DNA from 3 places in the Tumebacillus sp. BK434 genome. Region 1 is predicted to be linked to each of the others. Evidence: a T-box and tRNA genes for the amino acid it is inferred to sense, from the RefSeq annotation. Region 1 holds a T-box; the other regions hold tRNA genes.

Region 1 (3,244 bases):
ACTTGCTTGATCTGCTCCAGCAGTTGATCGCGGAACTTGTCGATCGAACCAAACCACTGCTCCGTTGCGCGGAAGAACACCGGGTTCTTGCAGCGCCAGCAGTGCGGATAGCTGTGGTCGATCTCCGAAGAGGCGAGCAGATGTCCGCTCTCCTGCAGGTCGGCCATGATCTGCTTGTTCGCTTTCGTGTAGAACTGCCCTTCATACGGACCCGCTTCTTTGGTGAACTTCCCTTGTCCATTGACCGGAGCCAGCACCGGCAAGCCGTATTGCAGACCGACCATGTAGTCTTCCATCCCGTGACCCGGCGCGGTATGAACACAGCCGGTACCAGAATCCAGCGTGACATGCTCGCCCAAGATGACCAGCGAATCGCGGTCGAGGAACGGGTGCTGTGCGACCACACGCTCAAGTTCCTTGCCTTTGAACGATGCGATCACGTTCGGCTCGCCTTCCACGCCGGCCACTTTCAGCACGTCTTCGATCAGCGCATTGGCCAGCAGCAGCTTCTCGCCGTTCACGTCAACGAGGCTGTAATCAAAATCAGCTCCGAGCGCGATCGCGAGGTTGGCCGGCAGCGTCCACGGCGTCGTCGTCCAGATCACGAGGAACGACCCTTCCGGCAGCACGCCTTTTCCGTCTTTCACGGCAAATTTCACATAGATCGACGGCGACTTCTTGTCTGCATACTCCACTTCCGCTTCTGCCAGCGCCGTTTCGCAAGATGCGCACCAGTGCACCGGCTTCAGGCCTTTGTAGATGTAGCCGCGCTTCGCCATTTCACCGAACACGCGGATCTGGCGGGATTCATATTCCGGGAGCAAGGTGATATACGGATGCTCCCAGTCACCGCGCACGCCGAGGCGCTTAAACTGTCCCTTCTGACGTTCCACAAAGTCGAGCGCATAGTTTTTGCACATCTCGCGGAACTCGGTCACCGGCACTTCGTGACGGTTGATGCCTTTGTTCTTGATGATCGCATGCTCGATCGGCATGCCGTGCGTATCCCAGCCCGGCACGTACGGTGCGTCAAATCCTTCCATCGTCTTGAACTTGACGATGAAGTCTTTCAAAATTTTGTTCAGCGCATGGCCGATGTGGATATCCCCGTTGGCGTAGGGCGGTCCGTCATGCAGCACAAATTTCGGCTTGCCGGCCTGCTTCGCCTGCACTTTCTCATACAGTTTGCTTTCTTCCCAATGCTTTTGCATCCCCGGTTCCTTTTGCGGCAGGTTGCCGCGCATCTGGAACTCCGTTTCCGGCAGATTCAGCGTTTTGCTGTAGTCTGGCTTCTCCATGTCGATTCCCTCCAATTTGTACATACAAAAAAGTCCCTCAATCCCTACAAAAATAGGGACGAGAGACTTCTCATAATCTTCCGCGGTACCACCCTGGTTGCCATGACAAAGAAGCCATGACCACTCAACTGCCCGGTAACGGGGACAACTCGGTGTTGCTTACTGTCCAAAAAGGAGTTCGGCACACGACTCCCGGGTGATTTTCCCACGCTTCCCCTTTCCCGGCTCGCACCAAACCCGGTTCGCTGCAAAGGACTCCACATGGTACTCTTCCCGCTCAACGTCAAGATATAGTAAATTTGCAGTCATTATATGACACTGCAAATAGCATTGTCAAACGGAAGCCGGACTAAACATCCGGTTAGTCGTCGTTTTTCACACGAATCGTCTTGTCGTCGAGAACCTGGTCCCATTGGTCGCTGTCGATCAGTTCCAGCTGGACTTGGATCAGCGAACGGAAGCGGGCGCGGAACACCGCCGCCTGCTTTTGCAATTCGTCCAGTTCCATCGCCGCACGGCGGGACTTGGACAACGCTTCGTTCAGGATGCGGTCTGCATTTTTCTCCGCTTCCTTGATGATCAGCTGCGATTCCTTGCGGGCGTTGGACTTCACATCTTCTGCCGTCTCCTGCGCCACGATGATCGACTTCGACAAGCTTTCCTCTATGTTGTGAAAATGGGACAAGCGCTCCTCGAGCGTTGCCAGCTTTTCTTCCAAATCGCGGTTCTCGCGGATCATACCTTCGTAGTCCTTGATCACGCGGTCCAGAAATTCATTTACTTCGTCTTCATCATATCCGCGAAACGAGCGGCCGAATTCTTTGTTATGGATATCAAGCGGAGTCAAAGGCATGCTGTTGGGACCTCCTGTACTTTCTTATAAGTCGTATAAAAAGAGCCAAAATTCGCCATTCTTCCCCATTTATTTCGACGGAAAGATGGGAACTCCTGCCGAAAGTTAGAGATACTTGCCGATTTTTAATATCGTCCGGCCTTTGCGAGACTGCCCGATGATTTCGAGGATCTTCGCCCGCCCGTGCCCGCGCAAGGACAGAACATCCCCTTCCTCCACCGCCGTCGCCGGGTCGTCGATCACCTGCCAGTTCAACGCAAGCTTCCCGCTTTTGATCGGGTCGACGACTTTCGTGCGCGACAGACCAAACGACTCGCCGGCCACCGCATCCACCCGCAGCGACATCACCGTAAATTCCTTCTCCTGATAGTCCACCCGCGGCGCCAGATACGCAACAGCCGGGATTTCTTCGATATGTACAGTGGCTCGTCCGACCTGCGACAGATGCAGGCGGATAAAATCGGCGATGTCGCGCGTCACCACAAGGTCACAGCCATCCTCGTGCACCGAGATGTCCCCGATCTTGCCCCGCTTCAGTCCAAGACCGACCAGAGCCCCGAGATAGTCGCCGTGCTTCAGCTTCACATACTCACCCGGGATCTTAACCCGCAAAAAAGACAGCTCGAAATCATCCGCTTCCGGCCCCCAATAGGAAGGAACCAAGAGCGCCCGCTGTCTTTCCGCCTGCGCATGCCCGCCGGACAGGAACAACGAGACGTCCTGAGACGAGCGGGCGATGGATTCGGTGATCTTCACTTGTCTTGGATCGAGAAAATCGGTCAATACCGGCGTCTGGCGCTCATCGACGCGTTCCACCAAATCGATCGTGCGGTCCACAAACGGCCGCTCCTGCGGCCGATAATGCATCATCACATCTTGCCGTTTCATACAGACTTCCCCGCTACAGGAACAGCCATTGCAAAACGAGCACAACGCCGCTTTGCACGAACGACCAGGCAAAGATCCCGACGATCGGCGACAGGTCAAGATAGCCTCCGCCCAGCGGCAGCGGCGGAATGAAGCGGCGGAAAATAGCCAGATACGGCTCGGTCAGCTTGAACAGGATGCGGCCAAACGATGTGCGTTCCACATC
Region 2 (3,244 bases), on a different contig from region 1:
GCTTGAGCCTGCGTTATATCATCATGCGTCACCTGGATGATGAGCTGCGGCAACTGTATGTCTACTTCGGCCGGACAACGACGAAAGAGATCATCCAAACGGACGAAGGGCATTTAGAGTGGATCTCGCGTTCGGAGTGGTTCGAGAAGGACTTGATCCCGACCAATCGCAAGATGTTAGAGCATTACCTCGCGCATGAGCAAGAGAGCACTGTGTATATGGGAATCAACATTGAGGAATCGCCGGTGTGGATTCGCTTATAAAAGCAAAAAGACCCGTTCCATAACGGAACGGGTCTTTATATTGCCTAGCGACGTCCTACTCTCCCAGGACCCTGCGGTCCAAGTACCATCGGCTCTGCAGAGCTTAACTTCTGTGTTCGGGATGGGAACAGGTGTGACCTCTGCGACATTATCACTAGACATATAGGATGTACGGTCGATCGATGTTGCGACAGGACGTCGCTGATCTTAGTCGATCTACCTTGTTGGTGGGCCCAAGAAGATTCGAACTTCCGACCTCACGATTATCAGTCGTGCGCTCTAGCCAACTGAGCTATGGGCCCTTCTTATTGGAGCGGAAGACGGGATTCGAACCCGCGACCCTCGCCTTGGCAAGGCGATGCTCTACCCCTGAGCCACTTCCGCATACAGGATGTATGCATCCCGCGTTGCGACAGGACGTCGCGTTCTTAGCGGGGCTACCTTTGTTCAGCGTTGCGACAGGACGTCGCGCTTTTAGCTGAACTTCCTTAAATGGTGGCTCGGGACGGAATCGAACCGCCGACACGAGGATTTTCAGTCCTCTGCTCTACCGACTGAGCTACCGAGCCATGTTTCTATTCATTTTAAATGGCGGAGCTGACGGGATTCGAACCCGCGGTCTCCCGCGTGACAGGCGGGCATGTTAGGCCACTACACCACAGCTCCATGTGGTTGCGGGGACAGGACTCGAACCTGCGACCTTCGGGTTATGAGCCCGACGAGCTGCCAACTGCTCCACCCCGCGACAATGATTAAGTTTTAAAAATTGGTGGAGGTTGACGGGATCGAACCGCCGACCCTCTGCTTGTAAGGCAGATGCTCTCCCAGCTGAGCTAAACCTCCATGGTGACTCGTACGGGATTCGAACCCGTGAATGCCGCCTTGAAAGGGCGGTGAGTTAAGCCGCTTCTCCAACGAGCCTTCTTGGCTGGGGTGGAAGGGATCGAACCTTCGCATGACGGAGTCAAAGTCCGTTGCCTTACCGCTTGGCGACACCCCAACTTCTACTTTTCGAATATGGTAGCGGCGGAGGGACTTGAACCCCCGACCTACCGGGTATGAACCGGTCGCTCTAGCCAGCTGAGCTACGCCGCCATCATGGCGGAGAGAGGGGGATTCGAACCCCCGAGACGTTTTAGGCGCCTACACGATTTCCAATCGTGCTCCTTCGACCAAACTCGGACATCTCTCCAGAAGATAAAGTATTGAAATGGTGGGCCCAAGAAGATTCGAACTTCCGACCTCACGATTATCAGTCGTGCGCTCTAGCCAACTGAGCTATGGGCCCTTCTTATTGGAGCGGAAGACGGGATTCGAACCCGCGACCCTCGCCTTGGCAAGGCGATGCTCTACCCCTGAGCCACTTCCGCACGTACAGGATGTACCGTGTCCAGCGTTGCGACAGGACGTCGCGGTTTTAGCTGGGCTTCCTTCGCGACAGGACGTCGCGGTTTTAGCTGGGCTTCCTTCGCGACAGGACGTCGCGCTTTTAGCTGAACTTCCTAAAATGGTGGAGATAAGCGGATTCGAACCGCTGACCCCCTGCTTGCAAGGCAGGTGCTCTACCAACTGAGCTATACCCCCAGAGTCAATGGCGTGCCCAGAGAGATTCGAACTCCCGGCCTTTTGATTCGTAGTCAAACGCTCTATCCGGCTGAGCTATGGGCACATATTCATTTGAAAAACAGTGGTGAGCCATGAAGGACTCGAACCTTCGACCCACTGATTAAAAGTCAGTTGCTCTACCAACTGAGCTAATGGCTCACGTACAGGATGCACGGTGTCCAGCGTTGCGACAGGACGTCGCGTTCTTAGCTGGGCTACCTTGTAAAAATGGCGGAGCTGACGGGATTCGAACCCGCGGTCTCCCGCGTGACAGGCGGGCATGTTAGGCCACTACACCACAGCTCCATGTGGTTGCGGGGACAGGACTCGAACCTGCGACCTTCGGGTTATGAGCCCGACGAGCTGCCAACTGCTCCACCCCGCGACAATGATTAAGTTTTTAAAATTGGTGGAGGTTGACGGGATCGAACCGCCGACCCTCTGCTTGTAAGGCAGATGCTCTCCCAGCTGAGCTAAACCTCCATGGTGACTCGTACGGGATTCGAACCCGTGAATGCCGCCTTGAAAGGGCGGTGAGTTAAGCCGCTTCTCCAACGAGCCATCAATGGCGTGCCCAGAGAGATTCGAACTCCCGGCCTTTTGATTCGTAGTCAAACGCTCTATCCAGCTGAGCTATGGGCACGTATTCATTTGAAAAACAGTGGTGAGCCATGAAGGACTCGAACCTTCGACCCACTGATTAAAAGTCAGTTGCTCTACCAACTGAGCTAATGGCTCACTGGCGGAGGAAGAGGGATTCGAACCCCCGAGACGGTTACCCGCCTACTTGATTTCGAGTCAAGCTCCTTCGACCGAACTCGGACATTCCTCCGTGTCTCACCGCGTGTCTCTCGCGGCGACAGGTATTAATATATCATGTTCCGACCCGCCAATTCAAAGCTTTATGCACCCCATATTCGAGCAAAACAGCTTGTCTCACAAGATAAGGTCATTCATCCTAACCTTTTCACCACATTAGCTCCCCCATCTACAAAAAAAGAGACTCCTGCGAAAGGAGTCTCCATACATGTACTAGCGGTTGTTGCGACGCAGGAACGCCGGGATGTCGAGATTGTCCGAGCTCGCGTTATTGCCAGTGCCAAACGACTTGATGTCGGTCTTGTTGAGCTGGGGCTTCGGCTGTGCCGGGCGCTCCTTGTGCTCAAAACCGGTCGCGATCACCGTCACCACGATCTCATCTTTCAGATCCGGGTTGATCACAGCACCAAAGATCATGTTCACTTCCGGGTCGGCTGCCGAAGAGACGATATCGGCCGCCTCGTTGACTTCGAACAGAGACAGGTTGGTGCCGCCTGCGATATGCATCAGGACACCGCGTGCGCCGTCGATCGAGGTCTCGAGCAGCGGCGAGCAAA
Region 3 (3,244 bases), on a different contig from region 1:
GCAGATTGAGCAGGGAAAGGTGACACTGCGATTTTTCGTTTCTGGGGAAGAAAATTGAACCTTTTCTTGGCAGGCGGGCGATAATGTGCAGTTTTGTTCGCTCCGAACCGTTGAAAAGCGGTGCGGTACATGGTACATTATATCTCGTCAGGCGGACAGCAAATGAAGCGCTTGACGCTACTAGTGAGTTGTGATACAGTAGTTCTCACGAACAATACAGGGGTATAGTTCAGTTGGTAGAACGTCGGTCTCCAAAACCGGATGTCGTGGGTTCAAGTCCTACTGCCCCTGCCACTTTCTTAAAAAACACCACTTGCATCGCGTAGCGAGATGTGGTATATTATAAACTCAGTCGATGGGGAGTCGCCAAGCGGTAAGGCAACGGACTTTGACTCCGTCATGCGAAGGTTCGATCCCTTCCTCCCCAGCCATAGATCTTTGAGCGGATGTGGCGGAATTGGCAGACGCACTGGTTTTAGGTACCAGCGGGCGACCGTGGGGGTTCGAGTCCCTTCATCCGCACCATTTTCTCAAGCAACCATATATGTGTGCCCATAGCTCAGCCGGATAGAGCGTTTGACTACGAATCAAAAGGCCGGGAGTTCGAATCTCTCTGGGCACGCCATTTACCTTGGGGGTATAGCTCAGTTGGTAGAGCACCTGCCTTGCAAGCAGGGGGTCAGCGGTTCGAATCCGCTTATCTCCACCATTGTTCCTCAATAGCTCAGTTGGTAGAGCGCCCGACTGTTAATCGGATGGTCACAGGTTCGAGTCCTGTTTGAGGAGCCATACACGGCTCGTTGGAGAAGCGGCTTAACTCACCGCCCTTTCAAGGCGGCATTCACGGGTTCGAATCCCGTACGAGTCACCATTTTTTAAAGGTAGTTCAGCTAAGGGCGCGACGTCCTGTCGCAACGCTGAACACGGAACATCCTGTTCGTGACGTCCTGTCGCAACGATGTACACGGTACGTCCTGTACGTGGAGGTTTAGCTCAGCTGGGAGAGCATCTGCCTTACAAGCAGAGGGTCGGCGGTTCGATCCCGTCAACCTCCACCAATTTTTAAAACATTTTTAAAGGAAGGCCGACTAAGAACAGCGACGTCCTGTCGCAACGTCGGCACTCCGACATAATATCGTCGCGGGGTGGAGCAGTTGGCAGCTCGTCGGGCTCATAACCCGAAGGTCGCAGGTTCGAGTCCTGTCCCCGCAACCACATGGAGCTGTGGTGTAGTGGCCTAACATGCCCGCCTGTCACGCGGGAGACCGCGGGTTCGAATCCCGTCAGCTCCGCCACTTTTACAAATTCATATTACACGGAGAGTTGGCCGAGTCGGTCGAAGGCGCTCCCCTGCTAAGGGAGTATACTGGAAACAGTATCGAGGGTTCGAATCCCTTGCTCTCCGCCACTTGCGGATGTAGTTCAATGGTAGAACTGCGGCTTCCCAAGCCGCCAGCGTGGGTTCGATTCCCATCATCCGCTCCATACACGGGCCCATAGCTCAGTTGGCTAGAGCGCACGACTGATAATCGTGAGGTCGGAAGTTCGAATCTTCTTGGGCCCACCATTTAAGGTAGATCGACTAAGATCAGCGACGTCCTGTCGCAACGTCGATCGACCGTACATCCTGTACGTCTAGTGATAATGTCGCAGAGGTCACACCTGTTCCCATCCCGAACACAGAAGTTAAGCTCTGCAGAGCCGATGGTACTTGGACCGCAGGGTCCTGGGAGAGTAGGACGTCGCTAGGCGAAGAGAAAGGCGCAGTCTGTATAGACTGCGCCTTTTTGCGTACTTTATAGGGGAAAGGGGGATTTACGATGCGCAACAAAGACAACCACCCTGGCAATTTTGGCGGTCCGAAGCCGTTTGCGAACCCTAAGGCCAAGCCGGAATATGCTCCGCTGCGCCCGGACGGCTCGATCGCGCCGCGCCCGCAGGAACGGATGAAAGAAGGCGCGCAGCAACACGACCACCCCAACTCAAACGACTGATCCTCTCCAACCTGAGCCTGCCCTGGGCTCAGGTTTTTTTAGTTGTTGACACAGTGTCATTTTTCGCGATATAGTAACTCTTGTGATTAAATGACACGGTGTCATTGTCCATCAGAGGAGGGGAGAGACCTTTGATCGAAACATGGATTCGCGGCTTGGCGAAGGCCCGCTGGTTTGTGCTGATATTGTGGGTGGCGCTGGTCGCAGGCTCTGTCTTCGCATTGCCCGATCTCGGGAAGATCGTCGCGGAAACAGAGACGAAGTTCGTTCCGTCTGACGCCGAATCGGAGCAGGCGAAACAGCTTCTGGAGCAGATCACCACCGAAGATCAGGCGGGATCTACAGCGATCGTCGTCATGCACCGCGACGGCGGGCTGTCCGCCGGCGACCGGGATTGGCTGAAGGCGAAATGGGAAGAACTGAACCGGGACAAAACAGAACTCGGCATCATGAACACCCAGACCGCGTTCGAAGAACCGTCGCTGGCCGAAAAGTTTGAAAGCAAAGACAAAACCACCCAGATGCTCCTCGTCGGCTTCCCGCGTGAAGACGCAGCGGAAGTGACGCAAGCGAGCGTCGACAAGCTTCGTGAACGGCTCACCGAAGCGCCGGACGGTGCAGAAGCATACGTCACGGGCGGCGCAGCGATCATGAAGGACTACATGGCCACGTCGCAAGAAGGGTTGAAGAAGACGGAGTTCCTGACCATCGGGCTTGTGCTCGTGATCTTGCTGCTCGTCTTCCGCTCTCCGATTGCGCCGTTTGTGCCCTTGTTGACCATCGGACTGTCATTTGTCCTGTCCCGCGGTCTGGTCGCCTTGGCGACTACATTCGGGTTGCCGGTATCTTCGTTCACCGAGACGTTTCTCGTCGCCGTCTTGTTCGGCGCCGGGACCGACTACTGCATCCTGCTGATCCACCGCTTCCGGGAAGAGCTGTCCAATGGCTTGGAGCGAGTCGATGCGCTGGTGAAAACGATGCAAACGGTTGGCAAAACGGTCGTCTTCTCCGCTTCCACCGTCCTGATCGGCTTTTTCATGATCGGATTCGCGAAATTCGGTCTGTATCAGTCGGCAGTCGGGGTGGCGATCGGGATGGCGGCAACGCTGATCGCAGGGCTGACGCTAACGCCGGCCTTGATGATCATCCTCGGCCCCAAGATGTACTGGCCGTTCAAGATCAAGCCGGGCAAAGATCACGGCGAATCGAAAATGTGGGGCGGCATGGCGGGCCTCGTGTCCCGCAAACCG

What was found. A T-box is a leader RNA that pairs with one kind of tRNA and senses whether it is charged. The one in region 1 lies ahead of ileS (isoleucine--tRNA ligase), so its partner is inferred to be a tRNA-Ile.
Region 2: it encodes a tRNA-Ile, which carries the amino acid that the T-box ahead of ileS (isoleucine--tRNA ligase) is inferred to sense. The anticodon was not compared.
Region 3: it encodes a tRNA-Ile, which carries the amino acid that the T-box ahead of ileS (isoleucine--tRNA ligase) is inferred to sense. The anticodon was not compared.

What each region holds. Positions count from the first base shown of each region.
Region 1 is NZ_SLXS01000015.1:2,222-5,465, forward strand. It holds gene ileS (isoleucine--tRNA ligase) at 1-1,298, opposite strand, end outside; T-box leader at 1,350-1,588, opposite strand; gene EV586_RS20135 (DivIVA domain-containing protein) at 1,660-2,151, opposite strand; gene EV586_RS20140 (YlmH family RNA-binding protein) at 2,257-3,039, opposite strand; gene EV586_RS20145 (YggT family protein) at 3,053-3,244, opposite strand, start outside.
Region 2 is NZ_SLXS01000007.1:161,284-164,527, reverse strand. It holds gene EV586_RS16985 (NUDIX domain-containing protein) at 1-263, shown strand, start outside; rRNA gene rrf (5S ribosomal RNA) at 306-422, opposite strand; tRNA gene EV586_RS16975 (tRNA-Ile) at 489-565, opposite strand; tRNA gene EV586_RS16970 (tRNA-Gly) at 573-647, opposite strand; tRNA gene EV586_RS16965 (tRNA-Phe) at 757-832, opposite strand; tRNA gene EV586_RS16960 (tRNA-Asp) at 853-929, opposite strand; tRNA gene EV586_RS16955 (tRNA-Met) at 933-1,008, opposite strand; tRNA gene EV586_RS16950 (tRNA-Val) at 1,031-1,106, opposite strand; tRNA gene EV586_RS16945 (tRNA-Glu) at 1,108-1,184, opposite strand; tRNA gene EV586_RS16940 (tRNA-Gln) at 1,189-1,263, opposite strand; tRNA gene EV586_RS16935 (tRNA-Met) at 1,282-1,358, opposite strand; tRNA gene EV586_RS16930 (tRNA-Ser) at 1,363-1,455, opposite strand; tRNA gene EV586_RS16925 (tRNA-Ile) at 1,475-1,551, opposite strand; tRNA gene EV586_RS16920 (tRNA-Gly) at 1,559-1,633, opposite strand; tRNA gene EV586_RS16915 (tRNA-Ala) at 1,772-1,847, opposite strand; tRNA gene EV586_RS16910 (tRNA-Arg) at 1,856-1,932, opposite strand; tRNA gene EV586_RS16905 (tRNA-Lys) at 1,952-2,027, opposite strand; tRNA gene EV586_RS16900 (tRNA-Asp) at 2,098-2,174, opposite strand; tRNA gene EV586_RS16895 (tRNA-Met) at 2,178-2,253, opposite strand; tRNA gene EV586_RS16890 (tRNA-Val) at 2,276-2,351, opposite strand; tRNA gene EV586_RS16885 (tRNA-Glu) at 2,353-2,429, opposite strand; tRNA gene EV586_RS16880 (tRNA-Arg) at 2,435-2,511, opposite strand; tRNA gene EV586_RS16875 (tRNA-Lys) at 2,531-2,606, opposite strand; tRNA gene EV586_RS16870 (tRNA-Ser) at 2,609-2,700, opposite strand; gene ftsZ (cell division protein FtsZ) at 2,901-3,244, opposite strand, start outside.
Region 3 is NZ_SLXS01000001.1:388,642-391,885, forward strand. It holds tRNA gene EV586_RS01480 (tRNA-Trp) at 219-294, shown strand; tRNA gene EV586_RS01485 (tRNA-Gln) at 357-431, shown strand; tRNA gene EV586_RS01490 (tRNA-Leu) at 443-525, shown strand; tRNA gene EV586_RS01495 (tRNA-Arg) at 549-625, shown strand; tRNA gene EV586_RS01500 (tRNA-Ala) at 634-709, shown strand; tRNA gene EV586_RS01505 (tRNA-Asn) at 714-789, shown strand; tRNA gene EV586_RS01510 (tRNA-Glu) at 795-871, shown strand; tRNA gene EV586_RS01515 (tRNA-Val) at 983-1,058, shown strand; tRNA gene EV586_RS01520 (tRNA-Met) at 1,140-1,215, shown strand; tRNA gene EV586_RS01525 (tRNA-Asp) at 1,219-1,295, shown strand; tRNA gene EV586_RS01530 (tRNA-Ser) at 1,318-1,408, shown strand; tRNA gene EV586_RS01535 (tRNA-Gly) at 1,412-1,485, shown strand; tRNA gene EV586_RS01540 (tRNA-Ile) at 1,491-1,567, shown strand; rRNA gene rrf (5S ribosomal RNA) at 1,635-1,751, shown strand; gene sspK (small acid-soluble spore protein K) at 1,821-1,994, shown strand; gene EV586_RS01555 (MMPL family transporter) at 2,126-3,244, shown strand, end outside.